Linked DNA regions of Flavisolibacter tropicus. The protein of the gene in region 1 binds, or shares a complex with, the protein of each later gene. Links are inferred from orthologs where the notes say so. Each region holds a gene or a part of one and is shown in the gene's direction. Other genes may lie near its edges. The genes, in order: accB and accD.

Evidence for each region.
Region 2: the proteins of accB (region 1) and accD are in contact, whole or in part, in a solved structure (PDB 8UXZ), measured with the Escherichia coli proteins. The link is inferred for Flavisolibacter tropicus from one-to-one orthologs.

What each region holds. Positions count from the first base shown.
Region 1 is NZ_CP011390.1:5,321,920-5,325,470, forward strand. The notes cover bases 621-3,551. They hold accB (acetyl-CoA carboxylase biotin carboxyl carrier protein), read left to right. Parts: upstream 621-1,808; coding sequence 1,809-2,294; downstream 2,295-3,551. Other genes in these bases: efp (elongation factor P), read left to right, coding at 1,078-1,641; accC (acetyl-CoA carboxylase biotin carboxylase subunit), read left to right, coding at 2,396-3,551. Outside these bases: SY85_RS22695 (TlpA family protein disulfide reductase), read right to left, coding at 1-494. UniProt on the Escherichia coli protein: This protein is a component of the acetyl coenzyme A carboxylase complex; first, biotin carboxylase catalyzes the carboxylation of the carrier protein and then the transcarboxylase transfers the carboxyl group to form malonyl-CoA.
Region 2 is NZ_CP011390.1:1,027,174-1,036,695, forward strand. The notes cover bases 2,944-5,807. They hold accD (acetyl-CoA carboxylase, carboxyltransferase subunit beta), read left to right. Parts: upstream 2,944-3,850; coding sequence 3,851-4,765; downstream 4,766-5,807. Other genes in these bases: bshB1 (bacillithiol biosynthesis deacetylase BshB1), read right to left, coding at 2,944-3,401; smpB (SsrA-binding protein SmpB), read left to right, coding at 4,829-5,263; SY85_RS04175 (hypothetical protein), read left to right, coding at 5,297-5,807. Also shown: SY85_RS04145 (acyl-CoA dehydrogenase family protein), read right to left, coding at 1-792; SY85_RS04150 (GNAT family N-acetyltransferase), read left to right, coding at 1,063-1,491; SY85_RS04155 (fatty acid desaturase family protein), read right to left, coding at 1,524-2,594; more of bshB1, read right to left, coding at 2,670-2,943; more of SY85_RS04175, read left to right, coding at 5,808-6,232; SY85_RS04180 (adenylate/guanylate cyclase domain-containing protein), read right to left, coding at 6,274-8,274; SY85_RS04185 (DNA gyrase/topoisomerase IV subunit A), read right to left, coding at 8,509-9,522.

The sequences.
Region 1 (3,551 bases):
TTCTTAAACGTCTCAATAATCTTTTTTATCGGCATGGAGCCTTCGAAACCTTTGATTAGCTGTCCTTTTTTATCATAAAAGCCTAAGTAGGGGAGGCTGTGCATGTCATAAAAGCCCTGTAATATATAATAGATATCACGCCCTGCCACTACATTATCCAATTGGTTAAGGTGGTATTGCTGTACAAATGCATTCATTTGGGAAATGCTGTGCATTGTGGCCATAACTATTTGTATACCCTTCAACTCGTCTTTATACTTTACCAACTCTTCGGCTGTATGTTGGCAGTGGCTGCACTCTGGACTAAAAAGCATGATCAGTACAGGCTTCTTTTTAGGCAGATTGTCCTTTGTGTACTTGGTAGCACTATCGCCCAATAATAATTGTAAAGGGGGAAGAGTTGGATATTTTTTGTAGGGTGGCGTTGTGCTGTCTACTTGGGAAAGTCCGGCTATTGTACCTAAACAAAGGAAAAGGGTAATTAGAAATCGCATATCCAAAGAAACAAAAAGAAACTGAAGAGGATGATAGTTTTAAGGATTTGAAAATAGAAGCTTGGTATTTAAAATTGGACGTTCCATACATTGCCTCAATCTAAGTGGACAAGAGAGCCGCGGAAGAAGGGCTTGGCGGAGAAGGACGGGAACAAGAAACAAGGAATAAGGGAGGAAGAAGTAAGGCCTAGATGGGTTGCTACCAGTTTACCCTTTTTCCTACTCATTGGTCGACCTTTCTTTGGGATTTCTTCGAGACTTGTTCGAGAGTTCTTCGAAGCCGCCCGAAGGATTCCCGAACAAGTCTCGAAGAATCTCCGAAGAAAAGGGTTAAAAAGCCCCTGCAAAGGTCAAAACTGCCGCCTACAACCTAGGTGCCTTTCTAGCGTTACAGAAGGTAAAAAGCCTACTATTTATAGGTGATGATCCTATCAATCCCATAAATCCCATATATCCGCGGTTCTTTTTCTCCTTAGCTCTATGCGGAACCATTCTCTCCACAGGGTGAAACTTACCTAAGAAACTTGGCCAATAGTGATTTTCCGTTACTTTTGCCGCCTAAAACCGTAATACATACAATTTTATGGCAACTACTTCTGATATCAGCCGTGGCCTTATAATCAAGCTGGACGGCAGCCTTTATAAGATAGTGGAGTTTGGCGAAAACAAAACAGCGCGTGCTGCCGCTAAAGTGTGGGCTAAATTAACGGGTGTGGATAACAACCGTACCATTGAAAAAACGTGGAACAGTGGTGATACTATTTACCCTGTTCGTGTAGAGAGAAAAGAATACCAGTACCTATATAAGGATGATACTGGCTACAATTTCATGGATAACGAAACCTTTGAGCAGGTAGCAGTTGCAGAAGCACTGGTAGACGCCCCTCAATTCCTGAAAGAAGGTGATGTTGTTTCTGTACTGTTTAATACAGAAACAGAGACTCCAATGAACGTAGAATTGCCTGAAAAGATCGTGGTAAAAGTTACTTACAGCGAGCCTGGTTTAAGAGGTGATACGGCTACCCGTACATTGAAGCCTGCTACTGTTGAAACAGGTGCAACTGTAATGGTGCCTTTATTTGTAAATGAAGGTGAAATGATTCGTGTAAACACCAAGACTGGTGAATACGTAGAAAGAGTAAAATAATTGAACTAAGATTATTGGATATTATAAGATCATATGGAAAGCTTCTCGTAAGGAAGCTTTCTTATTATCAGCATTTTTTTTACATCATCCAATTATATCCTATAAATCGCGGTTCTTGCATATCTTAGCCGCCTGTTTAAACCAAAACCCCAAACAAATTGAAACAAATGGATTTCAAACAGATACAAGAGTTGATCAAGTTGGTTAATGAGTCCAACTTGGGCGAAGTAACTATCGAGCAGAAAGAATTTAAGATTTCTATTAAAGCAAAAGAGGAGCAAGTAACACAGATTGTTGCATCCAGCGTGACATCAGCTCCAGTATATTCTCAGTTGCCACAAGCAGCACCACAAGCTGCGTTGCCACAGGCTGCTGCACCAGCTGCGCCTGCCGCTGCTGCTGCTCCTAGCAATACAGTAACGATCAAGAGCCCTATGATCGGAACATTCTACCGTCGTCCGGCACCTGATAAACCCGACTTTGTAGACGTGGGTACAGAGGTGTCTCCAGGCAAGGTGGTATGTATCATTGAGGCTATGAAGTTGTTCAATGAAATTGAAAGTGAAGTAAAGGGTAAGATCGTTAAGATCCTGGTAGAAGATGCTTCTCCAGTTGAGTACGATCAGCCATTATTCTTAGTAGAACCTGCGTAAATATAATTTGGCGATGTGCTAATTTAGAAATTTGGTAATTCTTGTTGCCAGATATTCATATTCAGTTCATTGCCAAATCTTCAATTACCAAATTAAATACCGTGTTTAAAAAAATATTAATTGCCAACCGTGGCGAGATTGCTTTACGTGTTATCCGTACAGCTCGTGAAATGGGCATTAAGACGGTGGCTGTTTATTCTACTGCAGATAGAGACAGCTTGCATGTAAAATTTGCTGATGAGGCGGTTTGTATTGGTAAGCCTCAAAGCAGTGAATCTTATTTAAATATTCCGCATATCATGGCGGCTTGTGAGATCACCAATGCCGATGCCATTCACCCTGGTTATGGTTTCCTGGCTGAAAACGCTAAGTTCTCACAGATCTGCGCTGACCATGGTATTAAGTTTATTGGACCTACCCCAGATATGATCACCCGGATGGGTGATAAGATCACGGCCAAAGAGACCATGATCAAAGCTGGTGTACCCGTTATTCCAGGTAGTCAAGGTTTGCTGGAAAGCCTGGAGCAAGCTAAGGGAGAGGCTAAAGAAATGGGTTATCCTGTTATCTTAAAAGCTACTGCCGGTGGTGGTGGTAAAGGTATGCGTGTAGTATGGGAAGAATCTGAAATAGAAAGAGCCTATAACACAGCTAAAGCTGAAGCAGGTGCAGCCTTTAAGAATGATGGTATCTATATGGAGAAGTTCATCGAAGAACCACGCCATATAGAAATCCAGGTAGCTGGCGACCGCTATGGTACCGTATGCCACTTAAGTGAGCGTGACTGCTCTATTCAGCGCCGTCACCAGAAGCTGGTAGAAGAATCACCTTCTCCGTTTATGACGCCTGAACTGCGTCAGAAAATGGGAGAGGCTGCTAAAAAAGCTGCAGCCGCTATCAACTACGAGAGTGTAGGTACTATTGAATTCCTGGTAGATAAGCATCGCAACTTCTACTTTATGGAAATGAATACTCGTATCCAGGTAGAACACTGCGTAACGGAAGAAGTGATCAACTTCGATCTGATCAAAGAACAGATCAAGATAGCCCAGGGAGAAAAGATCTCTGGTAAAGATTATGAGCCTACAATGCATGCCATTGAGTGCCGTATCAATGCTGAAGATCCATATAACGACTTTCGTCCTTCACCAGGTAAGATCACCGTATTACACCAGCCGGGTGGACACGGTGTACGCGTAGATAGCCATGTGTATGCAGGGTATGTTATTCCGCCGTATTACGATTCTATGATTGGTA
Region 2 (9,522 bases), 4.3 Mb from region 1 along the record:
CTCGTATGCGCCACTAGCAATACCTAGCGCCTGAGAAGCAATACCAATTCGTCCGCCAGCTAACGTCTTCATAGCAAACTTAAAACCAAAGCCATCTTCACCGATTCTGTTCTCTTTTGGCACTTTTACATCATTGAACAAAATAGTGTGCGTATCTGATGCGCGAATACCCAGTTTATTCTCTTTGGCTGCCACTACTACACCCGGCCAGTTTTTCTCTACAATTAATACATTGATACCTTTAGGACCCAACTCTGGATTGGTTTGAGCAATAACTAGATATACAGAAGCTGTCCCCCCATTGGTGATCCAGTTTTTAGTACCATTCAATAAATAATAATCACCTTTATCTTCTGCAGTAGTTCTTTGTGAAGTAGCATCGCTTCCTGCCTCAGGCTCACTTAATAGGAAAGCTCCAGTATACAGTTCGCCATCTTTTAAACCATGTGCCAAGGGCGTCAGGTATTTTTGTTTTTGCTCTTCAGAGCCATATGCTTCTAACCCGTAACATACCAAGCTATTGTTAACGCTCATGCATACGCTAACACTGGCATCTACTTTAGAAATCTCCTCCATGGCAAGTACATAGCTTATTGTGTCTAAGCCACTACCACCATATTTAGGATCAACCATCATTCCTAGGAAACCTAGTTCGGCCAGTTTCATAATTTGTTCACGAGGAAATTGTTGTTTCTCATCACGTTCAATTACACCTGGCAAGCATTCGTTTTGTGCGAAATCGCGGGCGGCCCGCTGAATCATTAAATGTTCTTCGCTTAGTTGGAAGTTCATGAGTATTATTTGTGGCGCAAATGTAATGGAAAAGACGGCTGATTGTAAATGCCCAAATAGCCCCTCTTAAACCCATTACAAATCAATCACTTATGAATAAAATAACAAAGCCAATCAAGCAGATTTGGAGCCATTATTTGAATAAATACAGCATTTAGTTTATAGATTTGAGTAAAATTGATTAAAGGCCACATTTTAGGCCCCAAACCTTTATTTTCTCCCTCTTTCAATCCCTCTCCCCTTTTTCTCGCTGCATCCTATTTTTGCCTCATGGATATTCAGATAATTTCTTCCAATTCACCCGCCTATGAGCAAATGATCAATCTCAGAATGGAGGTTTTGCTTGATCCAATTGGCATACCCAGATCCTATATTAACCCAGAAAAAGAAAGCCTGGATAACTTGATTGCCGCCTTTGAGAACGATCAGGTAATTGGTTGCTGTATTCTCACTCCCAGCATCAACAATAGCATTCAGCTTCGCCAGATGGCAGTTAAACAAACTATTCAACGAAGTGGCATAGGTGCATCAATTATTACATTCGCAGAAGCCAAAGCAAAGGAAATGGGTTATAAAACATTGTTTATGAACGCGAGAGACGTAGTTCTGCCCTTTTACGAAAAACAAGGCTATCAAATAGATGGAGAGGGCTTTAAAGAGGTTAATATTCCACACCATAAAATGAAAAAGGAGCTATAAAGCTCCTTTTTCAACAATTCAATTTATTTTCTCTACGCTGCTCTACCCATTTGTTTTAAAAATGAAACATGTGAAGCTACCGCATGTATCATCTTTGGATATTCAATATAAGGAACATCATACTCAGCACATGTTTGCTTAATGATTTTACTAATAGCTGGGTAATGAATATGAGAAATTTTAGGAAATAAATGGTGTTCAATCTGAAAGTTCAAACCGCCTACGAACCAGCTAATAACTCTGTTACGAGGTGCAAAGTTGGCGGTAGTCTTTAACTGGTGAATAGCCCACTCATCATCCAGTTTGCCAGTCTCTGCATCTGGCATCGGGAAATGAGTATGCTCCACGGTATGTGCCAATTGGAATACTATACTTATAACAAAACCTGCTACCAGCGTAGTTATTAAGAATCCAACTAACCATGAAATAAAACCAACTTCATAGATTGGCAAACCAATAAACAAAAACACATACAACAATTTAAAGCCCCAAAAAACAAGATGATCGTAAAAGCTCATCTTCTTCAAAGGCATAGATCCTACACGTTGCTTAAAATACTTTTGAAAGTCCAGCACAAACACCCAAAGCACATACAACATGGCATATAATACCCAGAAATAGCGATGCTGATATTTATGGAAACCATATTTCGGCTGTGTAGAACTCATGCGCATCCAAGGCTGAATGTCTATATCATCGTCAATACCATCAATATTAGTATAGGCATGGTGAATTACATTATGCTTCATATTCCACATAAAAGAACTTCCACCTAATACCTCTAAAGAAAAAGCAGCCAGCTCATTTACCCATTTGTACTTACTAAAACTACCATGAGCCCCATCGTGCATGATATTAAAGCCTATGGCAGCAATTGAACCTGCAAAGATTACACATTCTACTATGGCCCAAAAAACTGGCGGAGTGAAAAACACCAGATGTATATACATAAAAATGAAAGCCGAAACCAAAAGAATGGCTTTAAGAGAAAGAGCTACTCCACCTGTAGACTTTTTACCAGTTTGCTGAAAATACTGGTTAATACGTTTTTTTAACTCTGAATGAAAAGAGTGCTTTACGTTTGAGAATTTCGGTGTTGCCATTACAAATACGCAGATAAGTTGTTTTTAAATAAAATATTTATGTTCACTTTCATAGAAAGGGAATAGGCTTGGTTGTTAAGTTTCCTGAAGCACCAGTGCATCTAGACTTGAAATGCCAATGCTTTTTTTGGAAAGAAAGCCTTCCGCAAATTGCACACCAATCCGTTTACCTAAAAGTCGAGCCCTTGCTGTAACAGCTTCTAAAAACTCAGGACTAGATATATAAGTCTGAGGCTCAGAGCTGTTTGGGTCAAAAAACTGTGTTTTATAAGCCTTGATCGAATCAAGCCGTTGCTCCCACACATCGCTGATATCTACAATCACATCAGGTTCGTAAAAACGGTCTTGAATATAATGAAGCAAGTATTTAGGACGCCATTTCTCCTGCTCCTTACCATTGTCATCATAAGTTTTTACCTGTCGCAAACCAGATAAAAAACAGGCGTCATAGATAAGTTGTCCACCTTTGCCATGATCGGGGTGACGATCTTCAAGTATGTTTCCGATGACAATTTCGGGTTGATATTTGCGCAACATACGAATCACCTTCATTTGGTGAGCTTCATCATTTACAAAGAAGCCATCCCTCATTTTAAGATTCTCGCGTACATGCGCGCCTATGATTTTAGCAGCATCAGCAGCCTCTTGGTAACGGGTTGCCACGGTGCCACGGGTACCCAACTCTCCTTCTGTTAAGTCTATGATACCAACTTTTCTACCACTATTTACTTCCTTGATCAATACACCGGAACAGCCCAACTCCACATCATCAGGGTGTGCGCCAATAGCTAATACATCCAATTTCATGAATTGCCAATCTTTAAAGAGGCTGCAAGATAAACAGTAACGCCCGAGTTACAAGGGGGATTAACATTTACCTTTCTTTATAAATGGCGGAAGAATCCAAACCTCCCTAATCTTCTGACGTTCACAAGCAATTGCCTATTAAACCATTAGGTCACTCGAATAATTAAGTCCCAAAGCATTCCTGATTTTAATCACCCAGAAAATTTAAGTTTCCTGACAGTAAAGTAGACTACATTTACATTTCACCTTTTCATCTAGCCTTTTAGAGATGAAAAGGCAGACCAATTGTTCCCAAGTCCTTACAATGGAGCTATCCTGACATTTCTTTCCCATCCTTAATTCCCAATACCCAGTTCCCTTCTTTCAACTGCCAGCCAATAACCAATACACATCATAGTCCTATGTACAAATGAACGCCTATATTTGTGCCTGAAATAAACATTGATCGAATGTCCAAACAATTTGAGGATTTTGACGCAAACCTCGCTGGCGAAGAAGGAAAGACAGAAGAAACAAAAACCAGTTGGTTTAAACGATTAACAAAAGGTATTACGACTCCATCGTCTGAAAGAAAGGAAACTCCTGAGGGTTTGTGGACCAAATGTCCGGAGTGTAATTATATCTGTACCATAAATGATTTACGCGAGCAATTGTTTGTCTGCCCTACTTGCGGTTTTCATCATCGTATTGGAAGCCATGAATACTACGAGATATTGTTTGACGACAACGAATACACTGAGTTATTTGAAAATATTCGTTCAAAAGACTTTTTAGGCTTTACAGATTTAAAACCTTACCAAAAACGTTTGGAAGAAACCTGGTCAAAAAGCAACCTAAAAGATTCCATGCGTGTAGCCACAGGTAAAGTGGGTGGAAACGATATCGTAATTGCCTGTATGGACTTTGGCTTTATCGGCGGTTCATTAGGTAGTGTTATGGGTGAAAAATTCAGCCGGGCAGTTGATTACTGTATTCAGAACAATATGCCATACATGGTTATCTCTAAGAGTGGTGGCGCCCGTATGATGGAAAGCGCCTTCTCCTTAATGCAGTTAGCCAAAACAAGTGGTAAACTATCCCAATTATCAGATGCCAAACTGCCTTATATCTCTTTATTAACCGATCCTACGTTTGGTGGTATTTCAGCATCTTTCGGTATGCTGGGCGACTTAAATATTGCAGAACCAGGTGCTTTAATAGGTTTCGCTGGACCTCGTGTTATTAAAGAGACTATCAAAAGAGACCTGCCTGAAGGGTTTCAGCGTAGTGAATTCATTTTAGAGCACGGCTTCTTAGATTTCATTGTAAACCGTAAGGAATTAAAAGAGAAGCTGGCGAAAGTTGTAACGCTTTTCAAAAACTAGACACAACCATTTGAAGTTATTGACCCAATTGTAAACTTCAGATTTCAAACCCTAAATAACTAAATGGAAATTAAGAACCGCTCGGCTTACTTTGAATACTATGTTGACGATAAATATGTAGCTGGCATTTCATTGCTGGGTACAGAAGTAAAGTCGTTACGTACAGGCCGGGCGAGCTTCAATGATAGTTATTGCCTATTTCAAAAAGGAGAACTCTGGATCAAATCCCTGCACATCTCCGAATACTCGCACGGGACAGTTAACAATCATGACCCAATACGCGATCGTAAACTCTTGCTTACAAAAAGAGAATTGAAAAAGCTGGATGCCAAGATCAAAGAAAAAGGATATACTATAATTCCACTGCGCATCTTCTTTACAGATAAGAATCTAGCCAAACTAGAAATAGGACTGGCAAAAGGTAAAAAGCTTCACGACAAGCGTGAAACCATTAAGCAGCGTGATACTGAGCGGGAATTAAAACGCTACATTAAATAATTTATAGACCAACCTATCGTTATAGCTAATAGCATGAAAAAGTTAATCACAACACTTTTCTTATTCGCTTCTTTTTGGGCCAACTCTCAAACAAGTTTAGCAGGCTATTGGTATGGCGTTGCTTATGTGGGTACCGGTACAAGCGCAAATTCTTACTTAGTAGAACTTATCATTAACCAAAATGGCAATACTGTAAATGGTATTGTCAATTATTATTTTCGTAATACATTTCGCAGTTTTAAAACAAATGGCAGTTATTCGGCCGACGATCGCCAATTGTCTTTATACAATATTCCCATCACTTACCATGGTTCTAACAGCCGCATGGAAGTAGATTGCCCAATGGATTTCATTGCTAACTTACGAGTAGCACGTGCAGGTTCAAATTTGAATGGTCGCTTTGTGAGTAAGGAAAACTATCGCTATACATGCCCCGAGATTGTTTTTGACCTGCAGTTGAATAAAGATGCCAACAACCAGGACTCTATTTTAACAGCATTGCGCCAATTTAAAGAAACATACCAGGTATGGTCGCCTTCTGCTACTGACACATTGGTATCGACAGTGGTATTACAACGCCCCATTACAAATTTTGTAGTAAATGACCGTTACAAACAAAGGGAAAATGTGATACTAGATGAAATTGAAGTAGAAGCTGATTCTGTTCGTGTAGACTTATACGATAATGGTGAAGTAGATGGCGACTCTGTTTCTCTTTTCTTTAATGATAAACTGCTAGCTTCTAGCCAACGATTAAGCACAAAGGCAATACATATGGACTTAAAATTAGACTCCCTGAAAGAGGTTAATGAAATTGCCATGTTTGCCGACAACCTAGGCAGTATTCCTCCTAATACAGCTCTTATGATTGTTTATGACGGACGTCAGCGTCATGAGATTCGTCTAAGCAGTAACCTCAGCCAAAATGGAGTTCTTCGTATTAAGAAGAAGAAAAAACCAAATCAATAACTAGTCATTTTATTAATGAGCTTAACTATTTAAATTAATAGTTAATTGGGGAACCCCATGCGTGATAGTAGCTTTGTATACCGTGGATCTGTTTTTATATTCTCTGGTATATAGGGCTCGTATTTTAATGTCAGCAGAACAGGCTCTTTATTTTCAAATGCTTTTTCAAAATAGTCAAAGGCCTCATCAACATCACCCAAATATGCTGATGATATACCCGTAAAGCCATAAGGCACATAAGCTTTTGCTTGCCGCTCTTTCAGGTCATGCATCAAGGCTCGCGCTTTTTCCAGGTTGCCCATTTTACAATAGGTTACAATCAATCCGTTTTGAGCAAAGTGGTGCCTGTTGGATATTTTCATTGCTTTTTCATAGGCAACGATAGCTTCTTCATATTGATCAAGGCACATGTAGGAATTTGCCTCATAAAGCCGACAAAGGAAGGAATATGCATCTAATTCAAGACCAGCCTTACAAGCCTTTATAGCATCTTTAAATTTACCCACAGAGAATAGAATGGCTCCCAATGCGCCATGCGTAATAGCACTATAAGGGTCTAACTTCAACGCCATCTGGCCATATTGCTCTGCTTCATCAAAATCGCCTATAACCCATGCTAATAGATCCAATCCATACCAATAGTAAACTTGGGGATAATTAGGATTGAGGGATATAGCCTTTTGAAAATACCCCTCCGCTTCTTTCCATTTTCGTTCAAATGTGTAAAATGTTCCCAAGGAGCAATAAGCCTCACTTAAAGTAGGATTCAATTCAATGGCCTTTTCCGCCGACTCTTTGGCTTTATATAATACTTGCAGAGGCGGCATCAAACCATAAAAGGCAGCCAATAAGTTTCCATCGGCATAGCCAGCATGGGCTAATGCAAAGTCGGGATCGATGTCTATTGCCTGCTCAATATGCTTAAGTCCCGTCATAATAGCAGAACCCCTCCTATTTATGTAAAAACGCCCTTTCAGATAAAGATCATAAGCCTGTGGATTGTGCCGATATATTTTTGTGGAAGATGTTATTGTATCCAGGTCAAGTAAGGTTACTTTTAGCTTTTCCGATATAGCGCTTGCTATTTCATCCTGAATAGCAAAGATGTCGTCTAAATCCCGATCGTATTTCTCAGACCATAAATGAAAGCCATCTTCAACATTGACCAGTTGCACAGTTATTCTTAATCGATTACCTTGTTTGCGCACACTTCCTTCCAAAACGGTGCTCACCCCTAGTTTCTCTTTCACTTCGTCAAGGTCTACTGTTCGCTGATTAAATTGAAAGGAAGAACTACGTCCAGCAACCTTTAATTCTTTTATGTGTGTTAGTGAGTTTAATATCTCCTCTGCTACCCCATCTCCAAAGTATTCCTGTTCCGGATCATTACTCAAGTTTACAAATGGTAATACAGCAATACTTTTTTCAGGTGAACTCTTGATAGGCTTATTAAACCGTACCTGTACCCCCTCACGTTTGCGCTGAGATTGCTTCTTACTTACCTCTGCCTTACCCAATAAAGAGTCTTTGGGGGGTATAATTAAACCATCGTGCTCTAGAGCAAACACTTCAACTTCTCGTTTTACATTCTTCAGTTGATATATACCTATGGAGACTGTTTTAAGATCCGGGTGATTCTGAATCTCATCATTTACCTTATCAGACAATAACACACTTCCTGCTATACTTAAGGATTCAATGCGTGAGGCAAGGTTCACACCATCGCCTACTACATTTTCATTATCAATAATCACATCGCCTACATGCAGCCCCATCCGCACAGGCACAAACAGATTCTTTCGCAATGATAGTTGCATTGATAAGGCGCACTGTACTGCTTCAATTACACTTTGAAAAATACTCAGTGTTCCATCGCCATAAAACTGAATGATCTTGCCATTAAATTCCCGATGCTTCGCTTGTAGTACATCCCGATGACGGTCTTTTAAAGCGATAGCCTGCTGCTCATCTTTTTGCATGATAGCCGTATACCCCTCAATATCTGTAAACAGTATGGCTGCTAATTGGCGGTGTTGACTCATAGGAATTAAGTTCAACGTAATAAAATTAGACAGTATTTATCCATTAACCTATTGCAGGGATTAATTACTTGCATAAATTCTAAATAGTTAGGCAACTGAAGAGCAAGAATGAGGGAAATTAACTGTATGGCAATAAAAGAAACCACCAATATAGGTGCAAAAAATCAGAGAGTTGCACAAATAAAAAAGCGTTTACAGTAATACTGTAAACGCTACGTATAAAAAGAATTGCTTTTAGAACAATTGTGATTGCTTGGCGGCTTCAGCTACTTCCCAAGACATTAAAATACTCTTGTTGAAGTCGATCAACTTCGCACCAATAGCTTTCCACCCCATCACGTCAACAATCTGTGCCACCTTGAACTTAGAAGTTCTCGCTTGTGTACCTTTCCCTTGTTGAACAAGTAGTACTGGCTCGTCTTCTGTAGAAACCGCTTCCAGCAAATTACCTTTTCCTTCTTTGATGAAAGGAAACTTGGTCTTTAATGTAGTGGTTTCAATACGGAAGCGTTTTAGGTTATATTGCCCTTTATCGTTATCCAGATATACTGCTGTAATAATACGCTCCGGGTCAAACTTCTCAACCAGCATTACATCTTCCGGCTTGAAACGTTGCGTCAACTCCTGATCCGTAATTTCATATGTACCATCGTTATTGATCACCAGGATTCTATCTTCTGCATCAAAGTCACCCAATTCTATACCCTTGCTATCATGATTCAGTCTTCCGAACTTATCATCAAACCAAAGCTTGATACTACCTAAGGTAGCAACACCAGCTTCTTTAAACTTCACCTGGCGTACAGGGTATTTGGTTACTTGATTACCAATTGAAGATCGGCTCTTGATCTCCAACTCTTCAAAGAAGAATTCAAACTCTTTATTACGTGCTGAACAGTTTGGACTTAAAACTACACGCACTATTTCCGCTTCACCATTCGGGTTGGCAGTGAAATACTGAACTTTACTCTTATCACCACCTTTTGTCAAATCATATTCTTTATCACGGGTAATACCTGTTACATTGAAACGCTTAGCAAAAGAAATTCCACTGTCGCTATCTGTATAAAGCATGTTGTATGTTGTGCGCTCATCCCCTTTGCGGAAGACAGCTGCATACAAAATGTCTTTACCAATAAACACTTTATCCTGCACCTTTACCACCTTCATAATACCACGCTTAGTAAAAGCAATGATATCATCCAGGTCGGAACATTCTACTAAGAACTCATCTTTCTTCAGAGATGT